Regions from separate parts of the Photobacterium sp. BZF1 genome, predicted to be linked through region 2. Evidence: predicted binding sites of a transcription regulator. Region 2 holds the regulator's gene; each other region holds the start of a gene.
The links. The regulator MetJ, encoded in region 2, represses methionine synthesis genes. The targets are predictions, from matches to a motif close to TTAGACNTNTANANGTCTAA.

Region 1 (8,240 bases), on a different contig from region 2:
CCAACTCACGTTCACCAATACCGCCGGTGACCGCAAAGGCACCAATCCAATCGGCTTTCCCGCTTTCCTTCGGCGCAATGTAGTCCGATAGGCAGTAGTTGAAGCCCTTCGGTTTCTCGGTTTGCTGGCGTAAGTTGTGTAGTACCTTGGCCACTTCAGTGCGCGACTCATCGGTGTACACCTCGATATCATCTCCGACACTATTGGCCGGGAACATAGCACACATCCCCCGCGCCTTGAGCAAGCCTTCCTGCTCAACCCTGTCTAGCAAGTCATTGGCGTCTTTAAACAAACGACGCGCTTCCTCACCCACTTCTTCATGGTCAAGAATAGCTGGATACTTACCCATCAGCGACCAGGTCATAAAGAACGGGGTCCAGTCGATATACTGGCGCAGGGTAGCAACATCGAAGTCATCGAAGACCTGCACACCTGATTTCAGAGGTGCCGGCGGGGTGTAACTATTCCAATCAATCGCGACCTTGTTTGCCCGTGCAACATCCAGGGAAACCGGCTTGGTCTTTGGACGCTTGCGGCTATGCTGGTCACGTACCCTGACATAGTCGGCATCAAGCTTTTCGACAAAAGCAGGACGCAATTCATCAGACAGCAGCGAGGTACACACGCCAACAGCACGGGAGGCATTATTTACATACACCACCGGATGGCTGTAGTTCTGCTCGATCTTCACTGCAGTGTGAGCCTTGGATGTCGTCGCACCACCGATCAACAGCGGCAGGTCGAAGCCTTGGCGCTCCATCTCTTTCGCCACATGGACCATCTCGTCGAGGGAAGGTGTAATCAATCCAGACAGGCCAATGATATCGACATTCTCTTCCTTGGCGACCTTAAGGATCTTCTCGCACGGCACCATCACACCAAGATCGATGATTTCGTAGTTATTACATTGGAGTACAACGCCCACAATGTTCTTGCCGATATCGTGGACATCGCCTTTTACTGTTGCCAGCAAGATCTTACCGTTTGTCGCACCCGCTTGTTTCGCAGCGTTAATATAAGGCTCCAAGTGGGCAACCGCTTGTTTCATTACCCGAGCAGACTTCACTACCTGCGGCAGGAACATCTTACCTTCACCGAACAGGTCACCAACCACGTTCATGCCATCCATCAACGGCCCCTCGATCACTTCAAGCGGCTTGGAGGCATTGAGTCGAGCTTCTTCGGTATCTTCAACGATAAACTCGGTGATCCCCTTGACCAAGGCATGCTCAAGGCGCTTTTCTACCGACCAGGTACGCCACTCAAGTGCTGACGCATCGTCTTCCTTGCCCACGCCTTTATTGGCATATTCCGCAGCGATATCCAGCAGGCGCTCTGTCGAGTCATCACGGCGGTTCAGGACTACGTCTTCTACCGCTTCACGCAACTTCTCCGGTACGTTGTCGTACACTTCAAGCTGACCAGCATTGACGATCCCCATATCCATACCGTTCTTGAAACAGTGGTACAGGAATACGGCATGGATAGCTTCGCGGACGTAATTGTTACCGCGGAAAGAGAACGAGACGTTAGAGACGCCACCAGAAATCATGGCATGGGGCAGATCGCGCTTGATGTCGGCTACCGCTTCGATGAAATCAACCGCGTAGTTGTTGTGCTCTTCGATGCCGGTCGCAACCGCAAAGATATTCGGATCGAAAATGATATCTTCCGGCGGGAAGCCAACTTCATCGACCAAGATACGGTAGGCATTGGTACAGATCTCCAGCTTGCGCTGGCGGGTTTCAGCCTGGCCCACTTCATCGAACGCCATCACGATCACGGCTGCACCGTAGCGGCGGATCAGCTTGGCCTGCTCAACAAATTTCTCTTTGCCTTCCTTGAGCGAGATAGAGTTAACAATCCCCTTGCCCTGGATACATTTCAGGCCAGCTTCGATGACTTCCCACTTCGAGGAGTCGACCATGATAGGCACTTTGGAAATCTCTGGCTCGGAAGCACACAGGTTGAGGAATCGCACCATGCACGCTTCGGCATCCAGCATCCCTTCATCCATGTTGATGTCGATGATCTGGGCACCGTTTTCTACCTGCTGGCGGGCAACTTCCAGCGCCTCGTCATACAATTCTTCTTTGATCAGGCGTTTGAAGCGCGCCGAACCGGTCACGTTGGTTCGCTCGCCTACGTTGACGAACAAGGTATCTTTTTCAATGGTCAGCGGCTCAAGACCCGACAAACGGCAGGCAACCGGTAGCTCAGGCAACGCCCGAGGCGCAATGTCTGCCACTGCTTCGGCCATCTGGCGAATATGTTCTGGCGTGGTGCCACAACAGCCACCGACTAAGTTTAGGAATCCGCTTTCCGCCCACTCTTTGATATGGCTCGCCATCTCTTCCGGAGACAAGTCATATTCACCAAAGGCATTGGGTAGACCGGCATTTGGGTGGGTAGAGACGGCACATTCAGAGATGCGCGACAACTCTTCGACATACTGGCGCAACTCATCAGGACCAAGAGCACAGTTCAGGCCAAATGAAATAGGGTTAACATGACGTAGGGCATTATAAAATGCCTCGGTAGTCTGGCCTGACAGGGTGCGGCCTGATGCATCGGTGATCGTACCGGAAATCATCACCGGTAACGAATAGCCCAACTCTTCAAATACAGTATCGACCGCAAAGGCACACGCCTTGGCATTGAGGGTATCGAAAATCGTCTCGATAAGGATGATGTCTGAGCCACCCTCGATCAATGCGCGGGTCGATTCGGCATACGCCTCGACCAACTGGTCAAAGGTAACATTGCGGAAACCAGGATCGTTTACATCCGGCGATATGGAACAAGTTCGGTTGGTCGGGCCCAGCACACCGGCCACAAATCGCGGCTTGTCCGGTGTCTTTGCCGTCCACTCGTCGGCCACTTGACGGGCAAGCTTGGCTGCTTCGAGGTTGATCTCGGCACTCAACGCTTCCATCTCATAATCGGCCATCGCGATGGTGGTCGCGTTGAAGGTATTGGTCTCTAGGATATCCGCACCAGCCTCAAGGTATGAGGCATGAATATCCTTGATCAAATGTGGTTGGGTCAGTACCAGTAAATCGTTGTTGCCCTTGAGGTCCATGTGCCAATCGGCAAAACGCTCACCACGGTAATCTTGCTCTTCCAGCTTGTAGCCCTGGATCATGGTGCCCATGCCACCATCAATGATCAGGATCTGCTCTGCCAAGCGCTTATTTAGTAAATCCTTGCCCATCAACACCGCTTTACTTCCTTATCTAATGTTACAGCTAGTTCACATCCTACCATAGCAAAAATGGAAATCTAGACGTCTAAAGGGCTTTTCGTTGATTAATTTTTAACTCATTGTAAGAAATTAAAGATAGCTATCGGGCAGCGATAGATTTATATTTTGACACAATTTTCAGCTTTACTTTCAATTACCATCGAGGTCACTGGATGTCAGTTTACAGCACCCTCTGTTTCCTGGCGGCAGCAGCAATGCTGATCGCTTTTATAAACAGTAAAATAGGAAAAATGCAGACCACTATCGCCATTACTGCTGGGGCGTTGGTGCTATCTCTGGGCATCATTGTTGCCGGGCATAACGGCTGGTTCCACCTAGAAGACATTGCTGCAAGCCAGCTTGGCGAAATCAACTTCGAGAACTTCTTGCTCAAAGGGATTCTAGGTTTCTTGCTGTTTGCGGGTGGTTTGGGGATCAAACTTCCCCACCTAGAAGATCAAAAGTGGGAAATCACCACACTTGCGCTTGCCGCCACTTTATTTTCAACCTTCTTTATCGGCTTTTCCCTGTGGGGTATTTGTCAGGTACTCGGTATCCAGCTCGATTTGATCTATTGTTTGATCTTTGGCTCGCTGATCTCGCCAACTGACCCGATTGCCGTGCTCGCTATTGTAAAAAAACTCGATGCGCCAAAGCGTATCTCTACCCAAATTGAGGGCGAATCTTTATTCAATGACGGCTTCGGCCTTGTCATTTTCGTTACCCTATTTACCATCGCTTTTGGTAACGAAGCCCCTACCGTTCTTGGTGTTGGCCAACTCTTCCTGCAAGAGGCTATTGGCGGTATCGCCTACGGTTTCGCCCTAGGCCTTATTTTCCATTACCTGATCAGCTCGACCAATGACCACTCAATGGAACTACTGCTCACGCTGGGCATACCGACTGCCGGCTACGTATTTGCCGATGTCATCCACGTTTCAGGACCATTGGCTATGGTAGTTTCAGGTATCATGATCGGTAACTGGACCCGCTATATTGGCTTCTCGAAGGAAAGTGAAGAACACCTCGACCACTTCTGGGAGCTGGTCGATGAGTTCCTCAATGGCGTACTGTTCCTATTGATTGGTATGAGCATGCTGCAGTTCAGCTTCCACCAGGAAGACTGGGTCTTGATGGTCATCGCTGTACCGCTAGTACTGCTTAGCCGTTACCTCAGCGTAAAATTCTCCTACGTCGGTTTCAACCGCTACCGCGACTACAACCCGATGTCGGTTAGAATCCTGACCTGGGGTGGCCTACGCGGTGGCCTGGCCCTTGCGATGGCGATGGCAGTGCCGGCAGGTGTGATGGTGATCCCTGACAAGAACATTGATGTGCGGGAAATTATGCTGGTGATGACCTACTCGGTAGTCGTGTTCTCTATATTGATTCAGGGGTCGACGATTACCCCGCTGATCCACAAAGCCAAATTGTGGGAAGCCGAAAATAGCCCAAGTAAATAGCTACGATAAAAAAGACCTGCTTCGGCAGGTCTTTTTTTAGCTGGGAACTATTTCTATTGCAGTTGAAAGAACGTCCCAAGCACCAGAATGTAAATTTCAAAAGCGCAAAGTGACATCCATGTCGCTCCAACCCGCCGTCCCTGGCGGGTAGGTTTTGAAATTTTATCCTAGTGCATGGGCCGCATACGTAAAGCTGGATGGCCACCTACTCTGCAAGTATTGTGTTATTCGGCAACAAACTATTCATCTGTGGTGAAGTTGGCTTCCGAGAAATGCTCCAAGTCATAAGGAGTCTGCTGGTAGACACAGTAGTTTAGCCAGTTGGCAAACAGCAGGTGACCATGGCTACGCCAGCTGGCAATGGGTGGGTTATCTGGATTATTGTCCGGGTAGTAGTTCACCGGTACATTTGGCTCCATTCCTTCCCCAACATCCCTGACATACTCATTATGCAGGGTATCAACATCATACTCCGGATGACCGGTTACAAACACATTCCGTTTGTCTTTGGTCGCAGCCAAGTACACACCGGCCTGCTCAGACGTCGCCAGAATATCTAGATCAGTATGCTCTTCCAAATACTCTGGTGAGAAGTCGGCAAAGCGGGAATGTGGCGCCAAGAATGAATCATCAAAGCCACGCAGGATCGGGTTGTGGCAATCATGAATACGGTGCCAATAGACCCCTGATAACTTCTCCTTGCGGGTACGCTTAGGCAGATCGTACAGCAGTTTTAAGCCAGCCTGGGCTGCCCAGCACACAAACAGCGTTGAAGTCACATGCTGTTTGGCCCAGTTCATGATGGTCTGGATTTCTTCCCAATAGAGCACATCTTCAAACTGCACCAAGCCAAGCGGAGCACCCGTTACTATCAAGCCATCGAAGTTGCGGTCTTTCACCATTTCGAACTGGCGATAGAAGGTGTCGAGATGCTCAGTCGGCGTATTCTTGGTAGGCCGGTTGTCTATACGGAGCAATTCAACATCGACCTGCAGCGGACTATTGGACAGCAGACGCAGAAACTGGGTTTCCGTTTCAATCTTCTTTGGCATCAGGTTAAGCAGCAGCACCTTCAGAGGACGGATTTCCTGACTCGAAGCACGGGCTTCCGACATCACGAAGATATTCTCTCCTCGTAGGATATCGGTTGCAGGTAATTTGTCAGGGATCTTAATCGGCATGGGTGCTTCTCCTTAAACGTGTTTCCCGTCTAAACCTATTGATATAGCCATAATAGGCAAGAGATGTTTAGACGTCCAGATATCTAAACCTACCTGATTCTCTAACTAAGCGCAACCCAAGGCAAGGCTGGTATATCCCCTCGAAGACAGTGTTACAGTAGCCGCCTTTATCATCCCTACAAACTTGTGTCCGTAACTGAACTGACGTCTCCACCCTCAAAAACGACCAATAAAAAAGGAGGCCTCAGCCTCCTTTACGGTCATCTTCAATTGCCTGCCCAATGAGCTAACAAGCTGATGTTGACAATTTAGTTACTTTTTAACGGGATAAAGTTCTGAACTGCCATCTCATCGACTGTCGGCTGCTGCAGTGATTTGCCTTCGGCATGCAACGCTTTGATGTAGTTGATCAATGAGTCGGTGTAAAGCAAGCCCGTATCTTCACGACGGTTATCGTCTTCAAATGCAGGAACCATAGACAAGTAGCTGTCACCACCTGCTGCAACAAAATCGTTGGTTACCACGACGTAGGTTTCATCAAGCTTAATTGGGTGCCAGCTATTTTCACCTCGACGACGAGCTTCAACGTTGCTCGCGCGAGAGCCTTTAGCCTTGTTCAAATCAACATCGAAACGTAGGTTCGTCGCTGCAGGGAACGCACCTGAAGAGTTGTTTGCTACAACATTATCAAGCGCATCTTCCAAGGTGTTAACGATCTCTTGACCTGTCATATCGAGGTTGACTAGGTAGTTTGTGAAAGGCAATACATTAAAGGCATGACTCACGCTAACCTGACCAGCTGGAATGCTGGTACGTACACCACCGGAGTTCTGAAGTGCGATATCAGAGCGTAGGGAAAGGTGTGCGAAGGCATCAGTAACAATATTGGCCATAACACTACCATGCGCATTCAGGAAGTCACGATTGGCGTTTTCAACACCACACAAGGACCCCGAAGCATGACCCTGACCAGGTACTCGTTCATTACATAAGTTAGCATCGCTGCTGCCGATGATCTCTTGCTTACGCTCCTCAATTTGGGCGCTGTAGTAAGCCAATTTATCGACAGTAGTTGCATCTTCCGCAACAATGCTGACTTCAGCTGTAGCAGCAACATAGTCTCGAATCGCTTTCAGCTCAGCTTCACTGTGGGCTTCTTTCCCCTTAGAGTCAGCAGTGAAGTTATCGCCAAGCGGTAGGTGAGCATGGCCGTCACAACTCACAACGTTACCTTCACTATTAAACTGAATGTTTAGTTCACCCATTGCTTTGGCATTATCCCAAGCCTGAACAATACAGACATCATTACCATCGGCATTGGTCAAAATAGTTGGGTAGTCACCACTAATAGGCTGCCCCATTGCAGCGAACGTTTCAGCATCACCCAATAATGAGTGGCTGTCGCCGCCAACAATAACATCCACGCCGGAAAGTTGTGACGCCATTGCGACATCATTTTCGTAGGTATAGTGGGTCAACAATACAATATGATTGACACCTTCTGACTTGAGTTTATCGATGTATTTTTGTGCCGTTTCAACTTCGTCGAGGAATACCGTATCCTCAGATGGCGAAGAAGAGTCTTTGGTCTTATCTCCAATATCAATACCGATCACACCAACTTGGTGTTCACCAAATTGGTAAACTTCATACGGCGTGTATAGGCCAGCAATTGGGTTTGATGGATCAACTTGAACATTTGCCGCGACTACATCGGTACCGCAGGCATCCGCCTCTTCGCTAGTCGTCAGGGTTTTGATGAAGTGGGCGAGTTGTTCATTGCCGTCATCAAACTCGTGGTTACCCAGCGCGAACGTATCAAAACAGACTTGGTTCATCATCAGCGCGTCTGGCAGTTCGTCACGGAACAGGCTGTAGTACATGGTACCGGTAATTGCATCACCCGCATGTAGTTTCAGCACGTTACCACTGTCGCGTTCGTTAAACTTGGTCACCAAACGTGGAAAACCACCGACATCAACATACGTTTCTACGCCACCCAGATTCAAGCTCTGCTTTTCGCTCGCATCAACTTTGGAGTGGTGATCATTGATATGCAAAATACGCAAATTTAGGCTGTCTTCAACTGGCGTTGAATCAGATGAGCTGCATCCTGCCAAAATAGCAACGATGCTCACAGCGAGCGCCTGCTTTTTCATTTTCTATACCCTAACTGACTAATAAATGGTTATTTCGAGTAACAAAGGCCCGAATATACAAGGCTGCACCTTTATATACCAATTGAGTTGGTAACAAGTTATTCCATTACAGTTAAAGAGAGAGATGAATAGTGAAAGATGTGATGTTACTTCATAGGAATGGAGGATTAATCAAAGGAGTTGGTATTACATT
Region 2 (8,240 bases):
AGCCAAGCGGGCCAGTTCACTGGCCTCATCCAAGCGTAGCAAAGGCAGTAGGCAAGCATCTGCAACCTTACGCGGGTCAGCACTGTAAACCCCAGCCACATCACTCCAGATTGTCACCCTATCAACATCAGCCAGGGCGCCAATCACGGTTGCCGAATAATCCGAACCGTTACGGCCGAGTAGTACAGTCTCGCCCGCGCCATTTTGTGCCATGAAGCCGGTGATCACGACACGCTGTTGACTGTACTGAGCGAGCTGCTCCTTGAGCAGCGGCCAAGATAGCGCACGGTCAACTTCCGGCTGTGCGGCCCGCTCGGCCCGAAGGAACCGGCGAGAATCAAGGTTGGCTGCAGGTAGTTGTTGTTTAGTTAGCAAAGCGGCCAACAAACGGGCTGACCACTGCTCACCGTGACCAAGCACCTTGGCTTGTTCAGCCTCTGACTGTGGCTTTTCGGCCATACCCGACAGAACACCTAACTCAAGGTGCAACTGGGTCAACAGTTCATCCGCTACCTCACCGTCAAGCAGCGACTCAATCAGCCCCTGCTGAAAACTACGCAGAGACTGCAAAGCCTCATGGGCCTGACGGCCATCCTTGTCCAGTAGTTCAAGCCATTCGATCAGGCAGTTAGTGGTTTTACCTGCCGCCGATACAACGACCAAATCATTTTCGCTGGAATACTCACGCAAGATCTCGGCCACCCTTAGGTAGCACTCTGGATCAGCTAAGCTGCTGCCGCCAAACTTGTGCAATTGACGCGTAACAGGATGACTCATTTACGCTACCTCCGCCGCTTTGTTGAAAGCCTGCTCCAGATCGGCAATCAAATCTTCCGGATCCTCAAGGCCAACCGATAGCCTCAGCAGGGACGGTTTCAGTCCAGCCTCGGCTTGGGCTTCATCCGACATAGCACGGTGGGTCATACTTGCCGGGTGACAAATCAAGCTTTCCGTGCCACCGAGTGATTCCGCCAATGAGAAACAGTTTAGCGTTTTAACAAATACTTCAAGCTGCGCCATACTACCGGCAATCTCAAAGCTCAGCATTGCACCGAAGCCCTTTTGCTGCTTGAGTGCTATCGCATGGCCAGGGTGCTCTGGTTGGCTTGGATGGTAAATATTCCCTACCAACGGTTGCTGCTGTAGGTAAGCCAGGATCTGACGGCTGTTTTCTTCATGCATTCTCATCCTTGGTGCCAAGGTACGCAGGCCACGCAAGGTCATATAAGCATCAAACGGCGCACCGGTGGCACCAATACAATTTGCCCACCAGGCGATCTCCTCGGCATGCTCCGCCTGCTTGGAAATCAATACCCCACCGACGACATCTGAATGACCATTGATGTATTTCGTCGTGGAATGGACAACAAAATCGGCACCAAGGGCAATCGGCTGCTGGAGGATCGGAGACAGGAAAGTATTATCAACCGCCACCAGCGCACCCACTTGCTTGGCCGCCGCACAAATCTCGGTAACATCGACAATACGTAGCAATGGGTTTGACGGGGTTTCGACCCAAATCAGCTTAGGCTTTAGGGCCAGTGCTTCGGCGACAGCTTCTGGATCCGTCTGATCAATGAAACGTACTTTGAAATCACCCTTGGCCGCACGGGTATTAAACAGGCGGTAAGTGCCGCCGTAGCAGTCATGAGGGGCAATAATCAAGTCGTCCGGGCCAATTAACGCTGAAGCCAATAGGTTGATTGCCGCAGTCCCGCAGTTGGTCACCACAGCACCCGCTCCCCCTTCCAGCTCTGCCAACGCATCAGCCAGTGTGTTACGGGTCGGGTTACCTGAGCGGGAATAATCAAATTCTGGTACCTCACCTAATTGCGGAAAGCTGTAGGTCGAGGTTAAATAGAGAGGGGGTACCACAGCGTTGTACTGGGTATCAGATTCGATGCCGGTGCGAACAGCGACGGTAGCTAGCTTCTTGTCACTCATGTTTACTTTCCTTGTCAGGGTGGCCCTGGCGAATAACTTTTATGCAACAACATAACGATAAACACCGAAGACGTCAACACTTCTAGACGTCTATATGTCTTTGCTTATGGCGGTAAATCCCGCTAAAATTCAGGCATACTATATTTCATCACTTTTATATCGCTGAGAAGGTAAAAAATGGCAGAGTGGAATGGCGAATACATTAGCCCTTACGCGGAACACGGTAAGAAAAACGAACAAGTAAAAAAAATTACAGTTTCGATTCCATTGAAGGTTCTAAAAATCCTGACCGATGAGCGTACCCGCCGTCAGGTCAACAACTTACGCCATGCTACCAACAGTGAGTTGCTGTGCGAAGCCTTCCTGCACGCCTACACTGGCCAACCGCTTCCAACCGATGATGACATCCGTAAAGACCGCCCAGACGATCTTCCAGCAGAAGCGAAAGCGCTGATGGAAGAGATGGGGATCACCTACGAAGACATCAACGAATAATCGCCGGCGACTGGGTCACCATGATGTCAGCGTAATATGACAATAAAAAAACCAGCCTTGTGGCTGGTTTTTCTTTGCTTGGCTTAATACGAAACTTATTTTGCTTCCATGTAACCAATCGGCATCTCAATTTGGGCAACGCCAGAATCTACAGCAGCCTGGGCAACGGCCTTAGCAACGCGTGGAAGCAGGCGTGGGTCCATTGGCTTAGGAATGATGTATTCCGGGCCAAATTCAAGCTTGTCTGCACCAGCGGCAGCAACCACTTCGGCCGGTACCGGCTCTTTGGCCAGCGCACGGATAGCATCAACCGCCGCCAGTTTCATTTCATCATTGATTTCACTCGCACGCACATCGAGGGCACCACGGAAAATGAATGGGAAACAGATAACATTGTTGACCTGGTTCGGGTAATCCGAGCGGCCGGTACCCATAATCAAATCATCACGTACCGCATGGGCTAGCTCTGGCTTGATTTCAGGATCAGGGTTAGAACACGCAAAGACCACAGGCTTGTCAGCCATCAGTTTCAGCGCTTCAGGTGCAAGCAGATCAGGGCCAGAGACACCAACAAAGATATCCGCACCTTCAATCACATCTTCCAGGGTACGTTTGTCGGTGTTATTGGCAAACAGCTGCTTGTACTCGTTGATATCGTCACGGCGGGTATGGATCACACCCTTACGGTCCAACATGTAAATCTTCTCGCGCTGGGCACCACACTTGATAAGCAGTTCCATACAAGCCACAGCCGCTGCACCCGCGCCCAAGCAGACAATCACCGCTTCGTTGATGTTCTTGCCCTGAAGCTCCAGGGCATTGAGCATACCCGCAGCCGTCACAATCGCCGTACCGTGCTGGTCATCATGGAATACTGGAACGTGGCAGCGCTCAATCAGGCGTTTTTCGATTTCGAAACAGTCAGGGGCTTTGATATCTTCGAGGTTAATACCACCGAACGTATCAGCAATATTGGCAACCGTATCGACAAACTCGTCAATAGTACGGTGCTTCACTTCGATATCAATAGAGTCCAGGCCAGCAAAACGTTTGAACAGCAGCGCCTTACCTTCCATTACCGGCTTAGAAGCCAGCGGGCCAAGGTTACCCAAGCCAAGGATAGCTGTACCGTTGGTAATCACGGCAACCATGTTGCCCTTACCGGTGTACTTGTAGACATTTTCTGAGTTCTGAGCGATTTCACGTACTGGCTCAGCCACACCTGGGCTGTAAGCAAGGGCGAGATCTTCTACGGTATTAGCTGGCTTGGTGAGCTCGACAGCAATTTTTCCCGGTACTGGGTATGCGTGGTAATGAAGGGCCTGTTGGCGAAAATCTTCAGACATAGTGTTCGAAATCCTGGCTGGAGGTGACTTTATTTTGGAATTTGGACATAGATCATATTCTATGGCAGCACAAAATCCTAGCACCGAACATCTGGTCGATCCAATGATTCCCGGACCGAATGTTCAACATCAATGGGGAATATTGCGGTTCAAGTATTCACTTTAAGAGGGAATCGCCAATTTACCTGAAATAGGGATACAGATAGGGAATGGAGCAAACGAAATGATGGAATAAAAGAAGGGTTCGGACAGGGATAAAAAAAGGGATGCTTGCGCATCCCTTTTTTCGAAATTCATCTGGCAAATTACTTGCTAGAAAGCGCACCGAAACGCTTGTTGAATTTGTCGATACGACCACCAGAGCTAACCTGACGCTGCTTACCAGTGTAGAATGGGTGACACTTGTCGCATACATCAAGGTTGATGTCTTTACCCATAGTAGAGTTAAATACGAAAGTGTTGCCGCAAGAACAACGAGCGTTTACTGCAGTGTACTCTGGGTGAATACCTTGTTTCATGGGATAACCTCAAAAGTAAGGCCGTGTCGCTCTCCCGATCCTAAGCCGGGCACCACACGTCGTTAATATCAAAAACGTAACGGCAAGACCGCCAATACGTCAAATTCAGGCGGCGTATAGTAATCAATCATTCTGCCCAGATCAACCAATATGCGCCTTTTTTCGCCGCTTTGCCGCCCGAGGCTGGGCAAGGTACACTTCTCTATCTTAGTACATGCGGATTTAGCGGTTAGATATGACGCCCAACATCGCCCGAGTGGCCCTTCCTGTCCCCCTGGACAAGCAATTTGATTACTTGGTCAAAGCTGACCAGCAGCCAGTGATCGGTGGCAGAGTCAAAGTACCTTTTGGGCGACAGCAACTGGTTGGGATAGTCATGGCTCTGACCGATAGCTCCGACTTTCCCCTCAACCAGCTCAAACCTATCCACCAAGTATTGGATGCTGTACCTTTGTGGGGGCCAAGCCTATTCAAGTTGCTAACCTGGGCAAGCCAATATTATCAATACCCCCTGGGTGACAGCCTTGCCAATGCGATGCCTGCCCTATTGCGAAAAGGGCGGGAGGCTGCGCCTTCTGCACTGAAAATGTGGCAACTGACCGAAGCAGGCCACAATCAGCCTTTGACCGCCCTCAAGCGAGCTCCGCGTCAGGTTCAGGTGCTGACCATGCTACGCCAGGGGACGCTGAGCCATGAGGCCTTGTTGGCCGAAGAAGTCAGCAGCGCAACACTGAAAACACTGGCAGACAAAGGCTGGATTGAAACACTTGAACAAGCGCCGACTAACCGCAGTTGGAAGGCTGGGTTTGCCATAAATGAAGAAAAGCCCCGCCTGAATGAAGAGCAGGCGCTGGCAATTGCCAGTGTCAACGCCAACCCTGAATTTGGCTGCTACCTGCTCGAAGGGGTGACAGGCTCAGGCAAAACCGAAGTTTACCTCAACCTATTGGAGCCTGTTTTAGCTGCCGGTAAGCAAGCGTTGATCCTGGTACCGGAAATTGGCCTCACGCCACAAACCATCAACCGCTTCCGCCGCCGCTTCAATGTCCCGTTGGAGACAATCCACTCCGGGCTTAATGACACCGAACGGTTGTCGGCCTGGCTCGCTGGACGCGATAACCAAGCCGGGATAATCATCGGTACCCGCTCGGCGTTGTTCACCCCGTTTGCCAACCTCGGCATCATCATTGTCGACGAAGAGCATGATGCCTCCTACAAACAGCAGGACAGCCTACGCTACCATGCTAGGGATCTGGCCGTGATGCGTGCCAGCCAGGAAAATATCCCGATCATTCTCGGTTCGGCAACACCGGCACTGGAAACCTTACATAACGCCAAAAGCGGAAAGTACCACCACCTTATTTTGTCCCGCCGGGCGGGTAGCGCCCAGTCTGCGCGCCATGGCGTGCTGGACGTTAAAGGACTGTACCTCGAAGCGGGGTTATCTGCGCCACTGATCGCCCGGATGCGCAAGCACCTTGATGCGGGCAACCAGGTCATGCTGTTCCTCAACCGGCGGGGATTTGCCCCTGCCGTGATCTGCCATGAGTGTGGTTGGCTGGCTGAATGCAAGCGCTGTGATGCCTACTACACTTTCCACCAGCAAAGTGGCGAACTGCGCTGCCACCATTGCGGGACCCAGCGCCCGATGATGCACCAGTGCGGCCAGTGTGGTTCAACCCAACTCAATGCGGTGGGAGTCGGTACCGAGCAGCTCGAGCATCAGCTCGAGACCCTGTTCCCAAGCTACAAAACAGTGCGTATTGACCGTGACAGTACCCGCCGTAAAGGCAGTTTGGAAAACTACCTCGAGGCGATCCGCAACAATGAATACCAAATACTGATTGGCACCCAGATGCTGGCCAAGGGGCACCATTTCCCCGATGTTACGCTAGTCGCCTTGCTCGATGTCGACAGCGCACTCTTTAGCAACGACTTCCGGGCCAGCGAGCGCTTGGCCCAACTGTTTATTCAGGTTGCCGGTCGCGCCGGCCGCGCCAGCAAACCCGGTGAAGTGGTATTGCAAACCCACCATCCAGAACACGCCTTGCTACAAGCGCTGCTGTACAAGGGCTATGAGCACTTTGCAAAGGGCGCGCTGAGCGAACGCAAACAGGCATGGCTTCCGCCATTCACCTACCTAGCCCTGCTCCGTGCCGAAGCCAACCAAAGTGAACTGGTCGAACAATTCCTCCAGCAGGTACGCGGCATTTTCGAAACCAGCCCGATAGCCAGCGAGGACACGATGGTTATGGGTCCCAACCCTGCCCCGCTCTCCCGCCGGGCAGGCCGCTACCGTTGGCAATTGTTGCTGCAAGCACCTAGCCGCAAGGCCCTGCAGCAGTGGTTGTCCGTTGCCAAGCCAGCAATTGCTTTGCTTCCGCTCGCCAAGAAGATTCGCTGGTCAATTGATGTTGAACCGCAAGATTTAACTTAAAATGAACAATGCGACGTACGTCACATATTGGATGTAATTTATGCTGTTTAAAGCATGTTTAATCCCCGGCGGACAGCCTACAATAATAGGCTCGCTGGCTCAGGTTTCGGCCGTTTTGGCTATGATCCCCCAGCGGCAAAAGAGAGAAAAATAATAGAGAGGAACCTTAACTATGGCGACAATGAAGGATGTTGCCCAGCTCGCCGGCGTCTCGACGGCCACGGTTTCCCGTGCCCTGATGAACCCGGAAAAAGTGTCAGCCTCAACCCGTAAAAAGGTCGAACAAGCTGTCATGGATGCTGGCTATTCACCCAATTCACTGGCTAGGAATCTTCGTCGCAACGAATCAAAAACCATCGTCACTATCGTACCTGATATCTGTGATCCCTATTTCACCGAAATCATCCGGGGTATTGAAGAAGCGGCAATGGAACATGGCTACCTTGTCCTGCTTGGCGACAGCGGACAGCAAAAAACCCGCGAAAATTCGTTTGTAAACCTGGTTTTCACCAAGCAAGCCGATGGTATGCTGCTACTCGGCACCGACCTGCCCTTTGATGTCAGCAAACCCGAGCAGAAAAACCTACCGCCGATGGTCATGGCCTGTGAGTTCGCCCCTGAACTCGAGCTACCTACTGTCCATATCGATAACCTGACAGCCGCTTTCGAGGCAGTCAATTACCTAACCCAGATGGGCCATAAGCGCATCGCCCAAATCGCAGGGCCAGATACTGCCGCCTTGTGCCAATTCCGCTCACAAGGTTACCAGCAGGCCCTACGCCGTGCCGGTGCCGAGCTCAATCCAGCCTATACCGTCAAGAGTGATTTCAGCTTTGCCGGCGGCGCACGAGCCGTCACATCACTGCTGTCACTGCCCGAGCCACCCACGGCACTGCTATGCCATAACGATGTCATGGCCATCGGTGCCATGCAACAGGCTAAGCGCCTTGGCTTCCGCGTTCCACAGGACCTGTCGATTGTCGGCTTCGATGATATCCAGTTTGCTGAGTACTGCGATCCACCACTCACCACGGTTTCCCAACCGCGCTATGAGATTGGCCGCCAGTCAATGCTGATGCTGCTTGATATCCTCAAGGGTAAAGACATTGCCTCAGGATCGCGCCTGCTTGATGCCAAGTTGGTGATCAGGGAAAGTGCTGCGCCACCGGCTAACTAGCCCGACTGCAAGCCAATGCCCTCATTTTGGGGGTAAGCTCACAAAACCCATGCCTTACGGTGCAACCTGAAAGTCAGGATGCATCGCAAGGTCTGGTCAGCGCTGACGCAAATTTGTACCATAGGTTAATCCTACTCACCTTATACTGAACGACACCGTGGCTACCAAAGATTACGTCAAACGCGGCCGAGCCGCCGCCAAGAAACCCCGTGGCAACCGCAATCAAGCCCCAAGCAATGGGTTCCCATTCAAATGGGCCACTATTGCCGTATGTTTGGTTGGAGCGCTAGGTTATGGACTGTATTTCCTATCCTCGAACCCAG
Region 3 (8,240 bases), on a different contig from region 2:
AATAGCGATGGTAAATATTGCCCCCTCATGTAGGGGGCCTTTTTTTATCTGTCGCTTCCCCCTACTTTCTTTCTCATTTTCCAGAAATTAAGCCAGCACCCAGCCGTTTGATCTCTATGTTTATTGTTACGTAGCTATCCCTCGGAGTCTGTCACCTATGCGCTGGCTAGTTGTCTTCACCCTTTTCTTTTCCCTACTCTCCTTTGCCGAAGAGGCAGAACAAGCCCCCGAGCCCAAACCTGATGAGTTTGCCAAGATAGAGCAGATGGAAGCAGAGATGGGGGAACTCTACAAGGAGTCGCTGGATAAAACCGGCACTGCCAAAAGCATCATTGATATGCAGATGCTTAATAAGAACGAGGATATCCGCGCTGAGCTACAGAAACTGATCAACAACCGAACCGAAGAAAATACTGATAGGGTCATCGGCTTTGTTAACGATCAGATCGAGTACCTCACCCTCGCCATTGAATTTCTTGCCGAGCAGGTTACCAAACTACAGAATGATCTCGATAGTGCCGACCAAGAGCAAAAACTGATCATCCAAAAGACCCTTAATGAAACAACCGCTTTTTACCACACGATTCTTGGCGAGCAATGGACAAATTTTGGCTGGCTAGAGTTAATGGGTAAGCCGAATGATGAAAGCAAAGAAGCCCTGATAAAAGACATTGATCAAAGGCTAGACTTCCTGTCAGCCAAACTCTCGTTCGATAACCAACAAGAAAGTATGTTGGCTGGCCAACTAAGATCAGCCACCGAAGAAGAGAAAGCCTCGCTTCAACTCCAGTACATTCACGCCCAGCGTCAGGTGGTCGGTGATATTGAAGGGCTACAGTTTATTGTCGATCTTGCCAACAAGATGGGGTTAGACACTACCGACTACACCAAACAGTTATTTGTTGTCTCAGGTAACCTAACCAATGAACTCCTTGATATAAAAGTGCTTTGGTCATTACTTTCAGACGGTTTGAAAGACTTCCGAGACTATTTGGCACAAAATACACCTTCTGCCTTGTTCAAACTGTTTGTGTTTCTGGTCATCATCTTTATCTTCAAAATCTTCAAGAATATCACCCGGCGGATTGTCACCCGCGCGGTCTCCTCACCGACCTTGCGTATGTCGCAACTGATGAAAGACTTCTTCATCTCTATTAGTGGCAACACCGTGTTGTGCATTGGTATCTTGATTGCCCTATCTCAAATAGGACTAAACCTAGCCCCTGTTCTAACCGGTTTCGGTGTTGCCGGTGTAATTATCGGTTTTGCTTTGCAGGACACCCTGTCTAACTTCGCATCCGGTATGATGCTGCTGATCTACCGCCCATTCGATGTGGATGATTTTGTCGAAGCTGGCGGTACATCTGGCAAAGTTAGCCACATGAGCCTAGTCAGCACCACCATCAAGACCTTTGATAACCAAATCCTTATCGTTCCGAACAGTAAAATTTGGGGTGATACTATCAAGAATATTACCCACGAAAGGGTACGCCGTGTCGATATGGTATTTGGCATTGGCTATGGCGACGATGTAGAGAAAACAGAAAAAGTCCTTGAGGCGATTCTCGCCGATCACCCAATGGTGCTTCGCTCACCCGAGCCAACCATCAAACTGCATGTGCTCAACTCCTCTTCGGTAGATTTCATTGTCAGACCTTGGGTCAAAACGGAAGACTATTGGGATGTCTACTGGGATGTCACCCGGGAAGTGAAAATGCGCTTTGACAGGGAAGGCATATCCATTCCGTTCCCACAACAAGATGTACATCTTCATATGATAAAAAAAGAACAAGATTAAATGACGCAGGCTTAACATTTTTTCTTTTTGTGTTGTATAAACTACTATCTTGTTTAGTGTTTATGTTTTCTTCATGGACTAAAACATAACCAAACCTGAATATTGTAGGGTTTAGTGTGATTTTTTTATATTCCCTCACACCAAAATCTGATATATATTGTAAAACAAGATAAAAAACAACGTACAATTAATTCTCTAGCTAATGTATTCAGGGGAATAATACTTGGCTGGACAGTTATTAGGACTTCTGGGAATTTATAATGATGAAGAAACGTTTTCTTGCAGCTTTAGCCGTACCTGTGATTCTTGCCGCTTGTGCATCAAACACTGAAAGCGAGCCAACTACCGCTATGATTACGAATACTGACCTTGCTTCTTTCAACTGGGTACTTAACAAGGTTGATGGTAACGCACTTGAGCTTGCCGAACCATTCAAGGCCCCTAACCTTCAGCTGTCATCTGATCTAGGTGCCAACGGCCATGCCGGCTGTAACCGTTACTTTGGTCAAGCTCAGCTTAACGATGGCAAGCTTCGCATCGAGAAAATGGGGATGACCATGATGGCTTGCCCAGAGCCAGCCATGGAACTAGAGCGCGTGATGAGCGCAACGCTAATGGACTGGAGTACCGCGACTGTAGCAGGTAACCAGCTAACACTAGCCGGTACTGAGCATACGCTAACTTTCACTCGTACCGAAGCTGAATAAGCAATCCAACGGTTGACTCAATACTCCTGCTTCATGCAGGAGTATCATACCGCTTTATGGCACTAATATTCATTCACAAAACTTTCATGTTTTCCTGAAGTGCCACATTCCATACTCCCTTCCGCCCAATCATAAACAATCAAACTATAAACTTTTTCAATAGGTTAGTTTTACTAATCACCCCATCAAAAACTATATAATATGTTATCAATTGCAACTTAATGACGAGATACTAAATTAAAGTTTTGTAAATCATCACAATGACGATTTTTTATCATCTAAGCTTTATGTACCAAGCAATTGGTAATCTGAAAATCGGTACACCTTTCAATTTTGCTAAGGTAGGCTGTTATGAAAAATATCGCATTAATTATTGTTGGGCTTTTTATTGCTAATTCAGCTGTCGCATACGAGCTCCAAGGCCGCAATGACAACAGTGAAGTATCACCACAAAAAGTCGAGTACCAACCATCCAATTATGTCCCTAACAGTAAAGAGCTACAGGGCCAAAATGAGCGCACTCATTTCCCTAAGCTAAAAACTAAATATACTAAATCGGACTACAAACCTAGCTTCGACGACATTAAAGGTCGCTCGTAATACTGCAAAGCCCCTGAGGTTTTCAGGGGCTTACTCAATGCTTATCTCTAACTTAAATACCCAACACTACACTGCCTTCGGTTGATACTGTTGCCGCAGCACTTTCGCGGCTTCAACCAGATTAGTGAGCGCAGCCTCAGTTTCATTCCAGTTCCTTGTTTTCAAACCGCAATCAGGGTTAATCCACAAACGTTCAGCTGGAATTTGAGCTTCTGCCTTCTCAATCAAATCAACGATCTGTTCAACCGTTGGAATATTCGGCGAATGGATATCATACACGCCTGGACCAATTTCATTGGGGTATTCAAACTCTTCGAAAGCATGCAGCAATTCCATGTCAGAACGTGAGGTTTCAATCGTGATCACATCTGCATCCAAAGCCGCGACTGACTCAATCATGTCGTTAAACTCGCTATAGCACATATGGGTATGGATCTGTGTTTGCGGCTCCGCGCTCGCGGCTGAAATCTTGAACGCTTTAACGGCCCAGTCTAGGTAATCCTGCCACTGGGTAGCCTTCAGAGGCATACCCTCACGAATCGCAGGCTCATCAATCTGAATGATCTTAATCCCTGATTCTTGCAGATCTGCCACTTCATCCCTCAAAGCCAGTGCAATCTGGTTAGCAATTGCTTCCCGGCTAAGATCTTCCCGTGGGAATGTCCACCCTAAGATGGTCACAGGGCCAGTCAGCATGCCTTTAACAGGCTTATCCGTTAATGATTGGGCATATTGCGCCCAAGAAACGGTCAATGGCTCTGATCGATAAATATCAGACACAATCACTGCTGGCTTGACGCAACGTGAGCCATAACTCTGTACCCAACCAAAGCGGGTGGCGGCAAACCCTTCGAGCAGCTCGGCAAAGTACTCCACCATATCATTACGCTCGGCCTCACCGTGGACCAACACATCTAGGTCGAGCTTGATCTGACGCTCAATCGCATCACCAATGTGCCCCTGCATGGCAGTGACATAATCTTGCTCACTCAGTCTTCCGGCTTTGAAGTCCCGACGCTGAGTACGAATTTCATCAGTTTGTGGGAAAGACCCAATGGTTGTTGTCGGCAATAGAGGCAGCCCTAGTGATTGGCGCTGAACGCGAGCACGCTCCTGGTAAGGCAACGTTCTTTGAGCCAAACCGTCAGTGATAGCTTCACTACGCTTACGCACTTGTTCATTGTTGACCAATGTATTGCTAGCTCGGGCTTTGATCGGGGCACTGTACCGGGCACATTCATCAAGGGCAATATCGTTGCCATCAATGGCTTGAGCTAGAAGGGTCAACTCACGACACTTTTGCTTAGCAAACGCTAACCACTGCCGTACCTCCGGGTCAATTTCGGTTTCCAAATCGAGATCCATTGGACTGTGCAACAACGAGCATGAAGAGGCTAACCATAAGCGCTCACCAAGTTGTGCTTTAACTGGCTTTAGCCTTTCAATCAAAGCCGCGAGATCTGCCCGCCATACATTACGGCCATTGACTACTCCGGCAGAGAGAACCCAATGTTCAGGCAAGCGTTTTACGACTTCATCCAATTGTTCTGGTGCTGCAGAGATATCCACATGAAGACCATCCACTTTAAGCCCTACTATCGCGTCCAGATGATGAGTAATGTTATCAAAATACGTCGTCAGCAAGAGCTTGGGGGCGCCATGAAGCACCTGATAGGCAATTTTGAATGAATCGGCCCACTCTTTGGGGAGTTCCAATACCAATACCGGTTCATCAATCTGCACCCAATCGACACCGAGCTTTGCCAGTTTGGTTAAGATTTGCTGATAAGTAGCCAGTAACCTTGGCAAGAGCGAGAGCCTATCAAAGCCTTGCTCTTTTTCTTTGCCCAACCATAGATAAGAGACAGGCCCCAGCAAAACCGGTTTTACTGCATGCCCTGCTTGTTTCGCTTCAGCGATTTCTTCGAACAACTGCGGCCAACTAACAGTAAATTCATCGTCTGTGCTGAACTCGGGGACGATATAGTGATAGTTAGTATTGAACCACTTAGTCATATCCGATGCTGCACAAGCGCAACCTGTTGGTGCTTTGCCCCTCGCAACCCGAAAAAGCGTATCAAGATCCGGAAAGCCACTACGGTGGCGCTTGGGCAGATGGCCCAGCAGCATACTGGTACCCAAAACATGGTCGTACCACGCAAAATCACCTACCGTGACGACATCAAGCCCAGCACCGGTTTGTTCCCCCCAATGACGGTGTCGAAGCAGACTACCGACTTCCTTAAGTTCAGCCTGTGAAATCTCACCCCGCCAGTACTTTTCCTGGGCAATTTTTAGTTCGCGCTGGCTACCAATTCGCGGGTATCCCAGAATGTGTGTCGTTGTTTTTACAGTCATTATTAATCCGTCCATGCACGTTTGCTGTTGTTGGATTTACAATGACTCACGCTCTGGCTATGAGCAATTTCTTATGATTAATGTTTATCTTGAATAAAATTCATATGAACAAGCTTGTTTATTTCGCTATAAAAGATCATTTAGCCGTCTAGATGTTTACACATCCGTTATTTCCCGTTACATTAAAAAGCGTTATAGGGACAGCAGTAAGCGGAAAGCATGAGGAAGCGATTTGATTGAAATTAAGCACTTAAAAACACTCACAGTGTTAAGAGACACCGGATCGTTAACCGCGACAGCCAACACACTATGCCTGACCCAGTCAGCATTGTCCCACCAGCTAAAAGATTTGGAACAACGACTGGGTAGCCAACTTTTCTTGCGCAAAACACGCCCAGTGAAGTTTACCGCTGAGGGCGAGATCCTTTTACGGCTTGCCGATGACCTCTTCCCACGACTCGCTCAGGCTGAGCATGAACTCGCTAGCTTGAAAGAAGATACTAATGGCCGCCTGCATATGGCGATCGAGTGCCACTCTTGCTTCCAGTGGTTGATGCCTGCGCTGAAGGAGTACCAAACACACTGGCCAAATGTCACCCTGGATTTTTCATCCGGCTTTGGTTTTGAGCCACTGCCAGCACTAAGCGCCGGCGAGCTTGATCTTGTTATTACTTCGGATATTCAAACCCGAAGTGAAATTCACTTCGAGCCGCTGTTTGATTTTGAAATGCGCCTCATTGTTTCGCCGCAATCTCCCCTCGCATCAAAAAGTGTTATTTCACCAGAAGATCTCGCGCAAGAAACCATGCTGAGCTACCCAGTTCAGCGCAGCCGACTTGATGTCGTGAAGCACTTCATGCAACCCGCAGGTGTAGAACCCGCTAACTGGAAGCAAGCGGATAACACCCTCATGCTAATACAGATGGTCTCGGCTGGACTCGGCGTCGCAGCATTACCGAACTGGGCAGTTTATGACTTTGCGCGCCAAGGGCTGATTATTAGCAAGCCTTTGGGTGATGGCCTGTGGCGACGATTATTCGCTGCGATCAGGGCGCAGGAGCGTGAACGGCATTATCTATCTGCCTTTTTCGCAACGGCAAAACAGCAGTGCCAAACACATCTGGAAGGTATCAAGGCTGCATGATCACGGAAAGGTTCCTTCACCAGTGCAGCCTGAAATAGAGAGTGGTTTTATTTGAATTGGTTATTGATAGGATCGTAATGGTAGCCCAAGTCTTCCATTTTTTGGTTTAACTCGTTGAAGTCTAGCTCATAGCGGCTGACCAACTCTTCGACCGTCGAACACTCAAGGCGTAATCGCTCATTGACGATACCGAGAACGATGTTGCCATCCATGTTCAAAAGATTGTTAATCTCCATAATGCCTGCCCCTCGGTAAGTATTCACTCATGAGTAAGCATAGACAGAACGAGGCGGAAAGAGAAAGGACCGCCTCACATTTCACCAATCTCACCAAGGCTAAATAGCCAGAAAATTATAGTAATGCGATCTGCATATTAACTGAAAGCACTAAGATGCCAGCCGCAGCCACCAGTTGCCAACGGTTAACCGTTTTTCCCGTTAACAAGTGCATTGACCAGACAAGCAAGCCTGCAACAAGCAACACCAAAGACGCAACCACATTGGTCGTCAGTGATGCCAGTTGGCCCTCATCGAGCAGAGAAGATAACCACAACAAGCAAAGGACGCTCACCATAGCACTGATAAAGCCAGCGAATGGCAACAAGCGGTGGAAGGCTTGCAAACGGGTTCTAGCCTGAGTTAATAGAATATGGGCAACCAGTGAACCGAACAGTGCAATGCTGACCAAACTCAATACGGCCACCGGTAGTGTTAATGTCGGTAGCAACGAAAACCAAACAAGAAATGCCAATACATTCGCTGCATAGAAAACGTTAAGCGGCCCAGCATCACGGGTCTTGCCCGTTTTTACTTTCAAGGTGAAATAACCCAAAGCAGCCAATGGTAAGAATGCATAAGGCTGAACCATTGCGACGACTAGCCAACCCAAAAGGAGAACAGGTAAGGTCTTATGTACCCTCCCTCGCTGACCCGGACAAATTTCTCCTTTGGTCAAAACCAAAGTCAGAATCAACTGGGCACCCAACAAGGCAGGGATCAGAAAAATTAAAGCAGCATTCATGGGATTATCTTGATGTAGCGAAACAAAGTGTGTGGATGATAACAATTACCCTGTTCTATACCAACAAGGAAAACACACTATGCATCTTGTTGTGTGGTGATTTCACTTCCTTTAATGCTAATCAAACTAGGCACTAGTGGCTTAATTTTTGGATCAATATCACTGAATAACCAATGCCGCTGTGGAATAATAGCACTTTACAACCACTAAAGATCAGTAGCAGTTTGGATCTATGACTAACAGGAAGTAGCAAGGGCCAACGCTATGAAGTCATCACTGCACCACACGTTCAACTCTCTCAAGCTGTATATTCCCGATCTTTGGAGTGCGCGAGCCCATTCCACTAGCTTCAAGAATACCCGTAGTGGTTACCTGCGCAGCAGAATTACCATGTTGTCCTCGGTTTGGGGAGTGTTAGTGATTCTGTGGCTGCCTTTTGATTTGCTGTTTCTCGCACAGCCAACTCACCTTCATATAGCCGGCTCTCGTTTGCTGTTAGGCAGTTTTCTCCTATCTATTGCGTGGATGAACCACCAACATACAACGTTGAAACGGGCGCAGTGGTATATGGGTCTGATGGTGGCCAGCATTAACTTGTTCTACCTCTACACGG

Region 1: metA (homoserine O-succinyltransferase) is a predicted target of MetJ. The motif match lies at 5,956-5,975, and genes of this name have one in related genera.
Region 3: metE (5-methyltetrahydropteroyltriglutamate--homocysteine S-methyltransferase) is a predicted target of MetJ. The motif match lies at 5,604-5,623, and genes of this name have one in related genera.

Annotation. Positions count from the first base shown of each region.
Region 1 is NZ_JACSOF010000081.1:20,469-28,708, forward strand. Features, by position in the region: gene metH (methionine synthase) at 1-3,214, opposite strand, end outside; gene BIZ37_RS17850 (sodium:proton antiporter) at 3,418-4,707, shown strand; gene metA (homoserine O-succinyltransferase) at 4,947-5,888, opposite strand; gene BIZ37_RS17860 (bifunctional UDP-sugar hydrolase/5'-nucleotidase) at 6,197-8,047, opposite strand.
Region 2 is NZ_JACSOF010000014.1:12,713-20,952, forward strand. Features, by position in the region: gene BIZ37_RS04610 (bifunctional aspartate kinase/homoserine dehydrogenase II) at 1-777, opposite strand, end outside; gene BIZ37_RS04615 (O-succinylhomoserine (thiol)-lyase) at 778-1,944, opposite strand; gene metJ (met regulon transcriptional regulator MetJ) at 2,122-2,439, shown strand; gene BIZ37_RS04625 (malic enzyme-like NAD(P)-binding protein) at 2,535-3,785, opposite strand; gene rpmE (50S ribosomal protein L31) at 4,091-4,303, opposite strand; gene priA (primosomal protein N') at 4,539-6,740, shown strand; gene cytR (DNA-binding transcriptional regulator CytR) at 6,913-7,917, shown strand; gene BIZ37_RS04645 (SPOR domain-containing protein) at 8,075-8,240, shown strand, end outside.
Region 3 is NZ_JACSOF010000072.1:8,207-16,446, reverse strand. Features, by position in the region: gene BIZ37_RS16690 (mechanosensitive ion channel family protein) at 158-1,798, shown strand; gene BIZ37_RS16685 (META domain-containing protein) at 2,062-2,505, shown strand; gene BIZ37_RS16680 (hypothetical protein) at 2,857-3,105, shown strand; gene metE (5-methyltetrahydropteroyltriglutamate--homocysteine S-methyltransferase) at 3,172-5,463, opposite strand; gene metR (HTH-type transcriptional regulator MetR) at 5,696-6,607, shown strand; gene BIZ37_RS16665 (DUF4250 domain-containing protein) at 6,655-6,843, opposite strand; gene BIZ37_RS16660 (hypothetical protein) at 6,959-7,627, opposite strand; gene BIZ37_RS16655 (diguanylate cyclase) at 7,892-8,240, shown strand, end outside.